DNA from 3 places in the Streptomyces sp. NBC_00224 genome. Region 1 is predicted to be linked to each of the others. Evidence: predicted binding sites of a transcription regulator. Region 1 holds the regulator's gene; each other region holds the start of a gene.
The links. The regulator HrcA, encoded in region 1, represses chaperone genes, less so after heat shock. The targets are predictions, from matches to a motif close to TTNGCACTCNGNNNNNCNGAGTGCNAA.
Positions count from the first base shown of each region.

Region 2: groES (co-chaperone GroES) is a predicted target of HrcA. The motif match lies at 1,244-1,270, and genes of this name have one in related genera.
Region 3: groL (chaperonin GroEL) is a predicted target of HrcA. The motif match lies at 1,484-1,510, and genes of this name have one in related genera.

Region 1 covers NZ_CP108106.1:3,444,311-3,447,584, reverse strand. Annotated here, with positions in the region: gene OG965_RS15500 (DUF3097 domain-containing protein) at 1-122, opposite strand, end outside; gene OG965_RS15495 (MBL fold metallo-hydrolase) at 170-892, opposite strand; gene hrcA (heat-inducible transcriptional repressor HrcA) at 1,083-2,099, shown strand; gene dnaJ (molecular chaperone DnaJ) at 2,100-3,236, shown strand.
Region 2 covers NZ_CP108106.1:5,510,970-5,514,243, forward strand. Annotated here, with positions in the region: gene OG965_RS24685 (FtsW/RodA/SpoVE family cell cycle protein) at 1-1,033, opposite strand, end outside; gene groES (co-chaperone GroES) at 1,416-1,724, shown strand; gene groL (chaperonin GroEL) at 1,839-3,274, shown strand, end outside.
Region 3 covers NZ_CP108106.1:4,462,337-4,465,610, reverse strand. Annotated here, with positions in the region: gene thrC (threonine synthase) at 1-407, shown strand, start outside; gene OG965_RS19715 (MoaD/ThiS family protein) at 442-717, shown strand; gene OG965_RS19710 (cold-shock protein) at 1,141-1,344, shown strand; gene groL (chaperonin GroEL) at 1,673-3,274, shown strand, end outside.

The DNA of each region.
Region 1 (3,274 bases):
AGCACCGCCCCGCAGAACCCGGTCGTCACCTCCTCGACGACCAGGTCGAGCTCGGCGGGCACCTCGGGGGCCGGGGTCCCCTTCTTCCAGGGCGGAGTCAGGTCCGGGCTGTAGCTGCGCATTCGGATGAGAATACGGGCGTTTCATGTGGCCATATGGGTGTACGCCGCTACGACACGCCGAATTCCGCCGCGAGTTGGGTCCGCTGCGCCCGTACGAACGCCGCGTCCACCACCGCCCCGTGCCCCGGCACGTACACCGCGTCCTCGCCGCCCAGGTCGAGCAGCCGGTCGAGCGCGGCGGGCCAGCGGGTGCGGACCGCGTCCGGGCCCGCCTGCGGCTCGCCGGACTCCTCGACCAGGTCGCCGCAGAAGACGATCTCGGGCGACCCCGGCGAGGCCGGGACCAGTACGGCCAGGTCGTGGCCGCTGTGGCCGGGGCCCACGTTCGCGAGCAGCACCTGCCGCCCGCCCAGCTCCAGCGTCCACTCGCCCGTCACGAAGTGGTGCGGGCGCACCAGCAGGTCCGCCGCCTCGGCGGCCTGTGCGGCCGGCACCCCGTGCGCGACCGCGTCGGTGCGCAGGGCGTCGCCGTCGAGGACCCGGTCGATGCCCACCGCCCCATACACCTCGGCCCCCGAGAACGCGGCCGTGCCGAGCACGTGGTCGAAGTGCGGATGGCTGAGTGCGATGTGCGTCACCCGGCGCCCGATCAGCGCCTGCGCCTGGGCGCGCAGCTCGGCGCCCTCGCGCAGGGTCGACCCCGTGTCGTACAGCAGGACCGCGTCGGTGCCGACGACCAGGCCGGCCGTCGCGTCCCACCCCGGAAGCCGGCGGCGGCCCACGCCGTCGCCAAGGCGTTCCCAGCCGAACTCTTCCCATCTGACGTCCATGACGTGACGCTATCCCGGGCGGTCGGGGACGGCGCCCGACCGCGCCGCTCCACCGCGCCGCGAGCGTCACGGGCGGCCGCCCTTGCTAGGGGTGTACCGGTCGGCCGTACACTGGCCGGGGGATTGCTGGCACTCGAACGCACAGAGTGCCAGGCAGAGAGCCTAGGGACGACAGCTGGAGGTGTGCGCGGTGCTCAGTGAACGCAGACTTGAGGTCCTGCGCGCCATCGTCCAGGACTATGTCGGGACCGAGGAGCCGGTCGGCTCGAAGGCCCTGACCGAGCGGCACGCGCTGGGCGTCTCCCCGGCGACCGTGCGCAACGACATGGCCGTACTGGAAGAGGAGGGCTTCATCGCCCAGCCTCACACCAGCGCCGGGCGCATTCCCACCGACAAGGGCTATCGGCTGTTCGTCGACCGGCTCGCGGGCGTCAAGCCGATGTCGTCGCCGGAGCGGCGGGCCATCCAGAACTTCCTGGACGGGGCCGTCGACCTCGACGACGTGGTGGCGCGGACCGTGCGGCTGCTCGCGCAGCTGACGCGGCAGGTCGCCGTCGTGCAGTACCCGTCGCTGACGCGGTCCACCGTGCGGCACGTGGAGCTGCTGTCGCTGGCCCCGGCCAGACTGATGCTGGTGCTCATCACGGACACCGGGCGGGTCGAGCAGCGGCTGGTCGACTGCCCGGCGCCGTTCGGCGAGACCTCGCTGGCGGATCTGCGGGCCCGGCTCAACAGCCGGGTGGTGGGGCGCCGCTTCGCGGACGTCCCGCAGCTGGTGCAGGATCTGCCGGAGTCCTTCGAGCCGGAGGACCGAGGAACCGTTTCGACGGTGCTCTCCACCCTGCTCGAAACCCTGGTCGAGGAGACCGAGGAGCGGCTGATGATCGGCGGCACCGCCAATCTCACCCGCTTCGGACACGACTTCCCCCTGACCATCAGGCCGGTGCTGGAGGCGCTGGAGGAGCAAGTGGTGCTCCTCAAGCTGCTCGGCGAGGCCAAGGAATCGGGCATGACCGTACGAATCGGGCATGAGAACGCCCATGAAGGGCTGAACTCCACGTCCGTCGTCTCGGTCGGCTACGGTTCGGGCGGCGAAGCCGTCGCAAAACTCGGCGTGGTCGGACCGACCCGCATGGATTACCCCGGAACGATGGGAGCGGTACGCGCAGTGGCACGTTACGTCGGACAGATCCTGGCGGAGTCGTAAGTGGCCACGGACTACTACGCCGTACTGGGCGTACGCCGCGACGCATCGCAGGACGAGATCAAGAAGGCGTTCCGGCGCCTGGCGCGTGAACTCCACCCGGATGTGAATCCGGACCCGAAGACGCAGGAGCGCTTCAAGGAGATCAACGCGGCCTACGAGGTCCTCTCGGACCCGCAGAAGAAGCAGATCCACGACCTCGGCGGCGACCCCCTGTCGTCCTCCGGCGGCGGTGGCGCGGGCGGCTTCGGCGCGGGCGGCTTCGGGAACTTCTCGGACATCATGGACGCGTTCTTCGGCAACGCGGCACAGCGCGGCCCGCGCTCGCGCACCCGCCGCGGCCAGGACGCCATGATCCGGCTGGAGATCGACCTCAACGAGGCGGCCTTCGGTACGACCAAGGAGATCCAGGTCGACACCGCCGTGGTGTGTACGACCTGCAGCGGCGAGGGCGCGGCCCCCGGCACCTCGGCGCAGACGTGTGACATGTGCCGCGGCCGCGGTGAGGTCTCCCAGGTGACCCGCTCCTTCCTCGGCCAGGTCATGACCTCCCGCCCCTGCCCCCAGTGCCAGGGCTTCGGGACCGTCGTGCCGACCCCGTGCCCGGAGTGCGCCGGTGACGGCCGCATCCGCTCGCGCCGCACGCTCACGGTCAAGATCCCGGCCGGTGTCGACAACGGCACCCGCATCCAGCTCGCGGGCGAGGGCGAGGTCGGCCCCGGCGGCGGCCCCGCCGGTGACCTGTACGTGGAGATCCACGAGCTGAACCACGACGTCTTCCAGCGCCGTGGCGACGATCTGCACTGCACCGTGACGCTGCCCATGACGGCCGCCTCGCTCGGCACCAAGGTGCCGCTGCAGACGCTGGACGGCATGGAGGAGGTGGACATCCGCCCGGGCACCCAGTCGGGCCAGTCCATCCCGCTGCACGGGCGCGGTGTGACGCATCTGCGCGGCGGCGGCCGGGGCGATCTGATCGTCCACGTCGAGGTCACCACGCCGAGCAAGCTGGACCCGCAACAGGAGGACCTGCTGCGCCAGCTGGCCAAGCTACGCGGCGAGGAGCGGCCGCTCGGCCAGTTCCAGCCGGGGCAGCAGGGTCTGTTCTCCCGCCTGAAGGACGCGTTCAACGGCCGCTGACGGATGCTTCCCGGGGGCTCGGCCCCCGGGACTCCGAG
Region 2 (3,274 bases), 2.1 Mb from region 1:
CGCCGCTGCCGAAGCTGAAGAGCCCTTGCGCCAGTTGGTCGGAGACGAGGCCGGGCGGGCGCTGCTCCGGCGGCAGGAAGACGTCGAAGGGGTGCAGCCAGGCCACGATCCGGCCTTTGACGTGCGGCTCGGTCGAGCCGACGACGTACGCCCCGACCGCCGCCATCAGCACCCCGCACACGACCCAACTGGTGCGTTCGGTCGCCACGTACAGCATGACCACGAAGAGCCCGAAGAAGATCAGCGAGGTGCCCAGGTCGCGTTCGAAGACGAGCACCAGCAGGCTCAGCACCCAGATCGCCACCAGCGGCGCCATCTGGCGGCCAGGCGGCAGCCTGATGCCCAGGACCTTGCGGCCGGTGAGCGCCAGCGAGTCGCGGTGGACCACCAGATAGCCCGCGAAGAACACCGTGATCATGATCTTCACGAACTCGCCGGGCTGGAGCGAGAACGGGCCGAGGTAGACCCAGCGCTTGGCGCCGTACGTGTCCGCGCCGAAGAACGACGGTGCCATCAGGAGGATCAGCGCCACCGCCATCGAGACGTAGATGTAGCGCTGGAGGCGCCGGTGGTCGCGCAGCAGCACCACGGTCAGCAGACAGCCCGCGAGCCCGATGACCGTCCACACCAGCTGCCCCGACGCGGTGGGCGCCGACTTGAACGCCTTCGCGTACGCCGGGTCGAGCCGGTAGAGCAGCACCAGGCCGAGCCCGGACAGGAGCACCGCCAGGGGCAGGATCAGCGGGTCCGCGTACGCCGCGAACCTCCGTACGGTCAGATGCCCGGCCAGTGACATCAGCGTCATGCTGACCGCGAACTCGGCCGTGGCGCGCGGCAGCCCGCCCGTCATCGCCGCCGACACACAGGCGTGGCCGCCGACCGTGACGATCACGACCAGCGCGAGCAGCAGCGCCTCGGTGCGGCGGCGGGCGGACGCGAGCGCCCGCCCCGGCCCGGCCTCACCCTGGCCGTCGCCGATGTCGATGTCGATGTCGCCGTCCGCTCGGGGCCCGGTTCCCGTATCCGTACGCATCGTCCTCATCGGTCTGACCTTAAGGACCCTTTCGTCCGAGTGGCGACGGTTTTTCCGAAAGAGGCCGTGTCGCGAAGTCCACAGGGGTACGGGCGAACCGGATGGGTGAATTCGTCGTCGGACCGGGCCGGGGGCCTGGAGAGGGAGCCGGGCGGACCCGGCGAACAGGCGGCGCCGCACCTGCGAAATCCGGCCGCCACGGTCGTCGGCTTGGCACTCCGCTTGACCGAGTGCTAATCGCCGTCCTAGTCTCGGCTCTGGCACTCCCCACTGGAGAGTGCCAACACAGCGACGGGCAGGTCCGGCACCCGCGACGACGGATCCACCTGGTCGCCACCCAAACAGTTAACCCCGTGAGATCTCCGAAGGGGGAGACCGGATCGTGACGACCGCCAGCTCCAAGGTTGCCATCAAGCCGCTTGAGGACCGCATTGTGGTCCAGCCGCTCGACGCCGAGCAGACCACGGCCTCCGGCCTGGTCATCCCGGACACCGCCAAGGAGAAGCCCCAGGAGGGCGTCGTCCTGGCCGTGGGTCCGGGCCGGATCGAGGACGGAAAGCGCGTCGAGCTCGACGTGTCCGTCGGCGACGTCGTGCTCTACAGCAAGTACGGCGGCACCGAGGTGAAGTACAACGGCGAGGAGTACCTCGTCCTCTCGGCTCGCGACGTGCTCGCGATCATCGAGAAGTAATTCATCTCGAAGCGAATGCTTCTGAGCTGCGCCCCTGGCCACCCCGCTGACAGCCGGGCGGCGAGGGGCGCAGTTTTCGTATCACCGAGTTTCCGAGAGGGCTGAACCGCTCCCATGGCGAAGATCCTGAAGTTCGACGAGGACGCCCGTCGCGCCCTTGAGCGCGGCGTCAACAAGCTTGCCGACACTGTGAAGGTGACGATCGGCCCCAAGGGCCGCAACGTCGTCATCGACAAGAAGTTCGGCGCCCCCACCATCACCAACGACGGTGTCACGATCGCCCGCGAGGTCGAGCTCGACGACCCGTACGAGAACCTGGGCGCCCAGCTCGTGAAGGAGGTGGCGACCAAGACCAACGACATCGCGGGTGACGGCACCACCACCGCCACCGTGCTGGCCCAGGCGCTGGTCCGCGAGGGCCTGCGCAACGTCGCCGCCGGCGCCTCCCCGGCCGCCCTGAAGAAGGGCATCGACGCGGCTGTCAAGGCCGTCTCGGAGGAGCTGCTCGCCACCGCGCGCCCGATCGAGGACAAGTCCGACATCGCCGCCGTGGCCGCGCTCTCCGCGCAGGACACCCAGGTCGGCGAGCTCATCGCCGAGGCGATGGACAAGGTCGGCAAGGACGGTGTCATCACCGTCGAGGAGTCCAACACCTTCGGCCTGGAGCTGGAGTTCACCGAGGGCATGGCCTTCGACAAGGGCTACCTCTCCCCGTACATGGTGTCCGACCAGGAGCGTATGGAGGCCGTCCTCGACGACCCGTACATCCTGATCAACCAGGGCAAGATCTCCTCGATCCAGGACCTGCTGCCGCTCCTGGAGAAGGTCATCCAGGCCGGCGCCTCCAAGCCGCTCCTGATCATCGCCGAGGACGTCGAGGGCGAGGCCCTGTCGACCCTGGTCGTCAACAAGATCCGCGGCACGTTCAACGCCGTGGCCGTCAAGGCCCCGGGCTTCGGCGACCGCCGCAAGGCGATGCTGCAGGACATGGCCACCCTCACCGGTGCCACCGTCATCGCCGAGGAGGTCGGCCTCAAGCTCGACCAGGCCGGTCTGGACGTGCTGGGCTCGGCCCGCCGCGTCACGATCACCAAGGACGACACGACCGTCGTCGACGGTGGCGGCAGCCACGAGGACGTCGTCGGCCGCGTCAACCAGATCAAGGCCGAGATCGAGTCCACGGACTCGGACTGGGACCGCGAGAAGCTCCAGGAGCGCCTGGCGAAGCTTGCCGGCGGCGTCTGCGTCATCAAGGTCGGCGCCGCCACCGAGGTGGAGCTGAAGGAGAAGAAGCACCGTCTGGAGGACGCCATCTCCGCGACCCGCGCCGCGGTCGAGGAGGGCATCGTCTCCGGTGGTGGCTCCGCGCTCGTCCACGCCGTCAAGGTCCTGGAGGGCAACCTCGGCCTGACCGGCGACGAGGCCACGGGTGTCGCGGTCGTCCGCCGCGCCGCGGTCGAGCCGCTGCGCTGGATCGCCGAGAACGCCGGTCTTGAGGGCTACGTCATCACCTCGAAGGTGGCGGAGCTGGAGAAGGGCAACGGCTTCAA
Region 3 (3,274 bases), 1.0 Mb from region 1:
CGGTCTCCACCGCCTTCAAGGCGGGCCACGACGTCGTACGGCCGCAGAAGCCGGACACCATCGCCAAGTCGCTGGCCATCGGCAACCCGGCGGACGGCCCGTACGTCCTGGACATCGCCCGGCGCACCGGCGGCGCGGTGGAGGACGTGAACGACGAGCAGATCGTGGACGCGATCAAGCTGCTCGCCCGGACCGAGGGCATCTTCGCCGAGACGGCGGGCGGCGTGACGGTCGGCGTCACACGGAAGCTCATCGAGAACGGGCTCCTGGACCCGACCCTGACTACTGTCGTCCTCAACACGGGTGACGGCCTCAAGACCCTGGACGCGGTGGCGCCGACCACTGGACCGTCCGCGACCATCCGCCCGAGCCTGGACGCGTTCCGCGACGCCGGCCTGGCCGGCTGACTACCTCGCTTCGGAAGACGGAAGGCAGAACACCATGAGCGTCAACGTCCGCATCCCCACCATTCTCCGTACGTACACGGGCGGCAAGTCCGAGGTCGCGGCCGAGGGTGCCACCCTCGCCGAGGTCATCGCCGACCTGGAGAAGAACCACACCGGGATCGCCGCCCGGGTCCTGGACGACCAGGGCAAGCTGCGCCGCTTCGTCAACGTGTACGTCAACGACGACGACGTCCGCTTCGAGCAGGGCCTGGAGACGGCGACGCCGGACGGCGCGGGCGTCTCGATCATTCCGGCCGTCGCCGGAGGCTGAACATAGGTTCGTAGTCCACGCTGAGTTACCTGAATTGCCCCCTCCGCAAGCTAAGCGGAGGGGGCAATTCAGTGTGGTTGAGCGCGGTACAGTGGGGAAGTCCCCTTCGTTGCGCGTGCCGCATGCATATGAGAACGCGACGAACCGGCGTCGAGAAGCAGTCAAAGTGTTCGAGCATATTGCTCCTTAAGTGCGCTTTGCCCGGCCCGACTTGCCCCGGAATGCTGAATTTCGCGGCATTCCGCTCTTCACCCCTGCCCGGAATTCTCGTCCGATTGACCTGTTGCAGAGGGCAGTTGGGCAGATACATTCAGCCGCGGTCGACGCGTTCCGGCGCACACCCTCTCCTGTCGGAGGGTGGAGGTCTGACCCGGGTCCGCGAAGTGCGGTCCCGTGCAAGGGCCAGTAATAGGGGAGTTAGGCATGGCTCAGGGCACCGTCAAGTGGTTCAACGCGGAGAAGGGGTACGGCTTCATCGCGGTCGACGGTGGTGCGGATGTTTTCGTCCACTACAGCGCGATCCAGATGGACGGGTACCGCACCCTTGAAGAAGGTCAGCGAGTCGAGTTCGAGATCTCGCAGGGCCAGAAGGGTCCGCAGGCGGACATGGTCAAGCTCGCCGTCTGATCTCGGCGCGATCGGCCACCGACGCACTCACGCACGTGGGGCCCGCATCCTCTGTAAAAGGATGCGGGCCCCACGTGCGTGTCCGGGCCCGGGGCCTGGCATGGACGTGTCCGGGACCCGGCCGGGGCGGTGGGACGGCCTTGCACTCTCCTGGGTCGAGTGCTAATCATTGGCGTTAGCACTCTCCCAGTGAGAGTGACAGAACCAGGATCGGGTCGGTGAGGTCCGCAAGCCGGGTGGGGCAAGGAACCACAAGGCATGCAGGCCGTCCGTCGCGGGCGCTTGCTCGATCCGGAGAATCCACCCCTGTCCGGGAGGACCACTTCACATGGCCAAGATCATCGCGTTCGACGAGGAGGCACGGCGCGGTCTCGAGCGCGGGATGAACCAGCTCGCCGACGCCGTCAAGGTCACCCTTGGCCCCAAGGGCCGCAACGTCGTCCTAGAGAAGAAGTGGGGCGCCCCCACGATCACCAACGATGGTGTTTCCATCGCCAAGGAGATCGAGCTCGAAGACCCGTACGAGAAGATCGGCGCCGAGCTGGTCAAGGAAGTCGCCAAGAAGACGGACGACGTCGCCGGTGACGGTACGACCACCGCGACCGTCCTCGCCCAGGCGCTCGTCCGCGAGGGTCTGCGCAATGTGGCCGCCGGCGCCAACCCGATGGCTCTGAAGCGCGGCATCGAGAAGGCCGTCGAGGCCGTCTCCGGTGCGCTGCTTGAGCAGGCGAAGGATGTCGAGACCAAGGAGCAGATCGCTTCGACGGCCTCCATCTCCGCCGCCGACACCCAGATCGGCGAGCTCATCGCCGAGGCGATGGACAAGGTCGGCAAGGAAGGCGTCATCACGGTCGAGGAGTCCCAGACCTTCGGTCTGGAGCTTGAGCTCACCGAGGGCATGCGCTTCGACAAGGGCTACATCTCGGCGTACTTCGCGACCGACATGGAGCGCATGGAAGCCGCGCTCGACGACCCGTACATCCTGATCGTCAACTCGAAGATCGGCTCGGTCAAGGACCTGCTGCCGCTCCTTGAGAAGGTCATGCAGTCGGGCAAGCCGCTCCTGATCATCGCCGAGGACGTCGAGGGCGAGGCCCTCTCGACCCTGGTCGTGAACAAGATCCGCGGCACCTTCAAGTCCGTCGCCGTCAAGGCCCCGGGCTTCGGCGACCGCCGCAAGGCGATGCTGAACGACATCGCCATCCTCACCGGCGGCACGGTCATCTCCGAGGAGGTCGGCCTCAAGCTGGAGAACGCGGGTCTCGACCTGCTGGGCCGCGCCCGCAAGGTCGTCATCACCAAGGACGAGACCACGATCGTGGACGGCTCCGGCGACAGCGAGCAGGTCGCGGGCCGGGTCAACCAGATCCGTGCCGAGATCGAGAACTCGGACTCGGACTACGACCGCGAGAAGCTCCAGGAGCGTCTGGCGAAGCTGGCCGGCGGCGTGGCCGTCATCAAGGCCGGCGCCGCCACCGAGGTGGAGCTCAAGGAGCGCAAGCACCGCATCGAGGACGCCGTTCGCAACGCGAAGGCGGCCGTCGAGGAGGGCATCGTCGCCGGTGGTGGCGTGGCCCTGCTGCAGGCCTCCTCGGTCTTCGAGAAGCTGGACCTGTCGGGTGACGAGGCGACCGGCGCCAACGCCGTGAAGCTCGCCCTGGAGGCCCCGCTGAAGCAGATCGCCGTCAACGGTGGTCTTGAGGGCGGCGTCGTCGTCGAGAAGGTGCGCAACCTTCCGATCGGTCACGGCCTCAACGCCGCGACCGGTGAGTACGTCGACATGATCGCCGAGGGCATCATCGACCCGGCGAAGGTGACGCGCTCCGCGCTGCAGAACGCCGCGTCGATCGCCGCGCTGTTCCTCACCACCGAGGCCGTCATCGCCGACAAGCCGGAGAAGGCCGCTGCCGGCGGCGCTCCGGGCGGCATG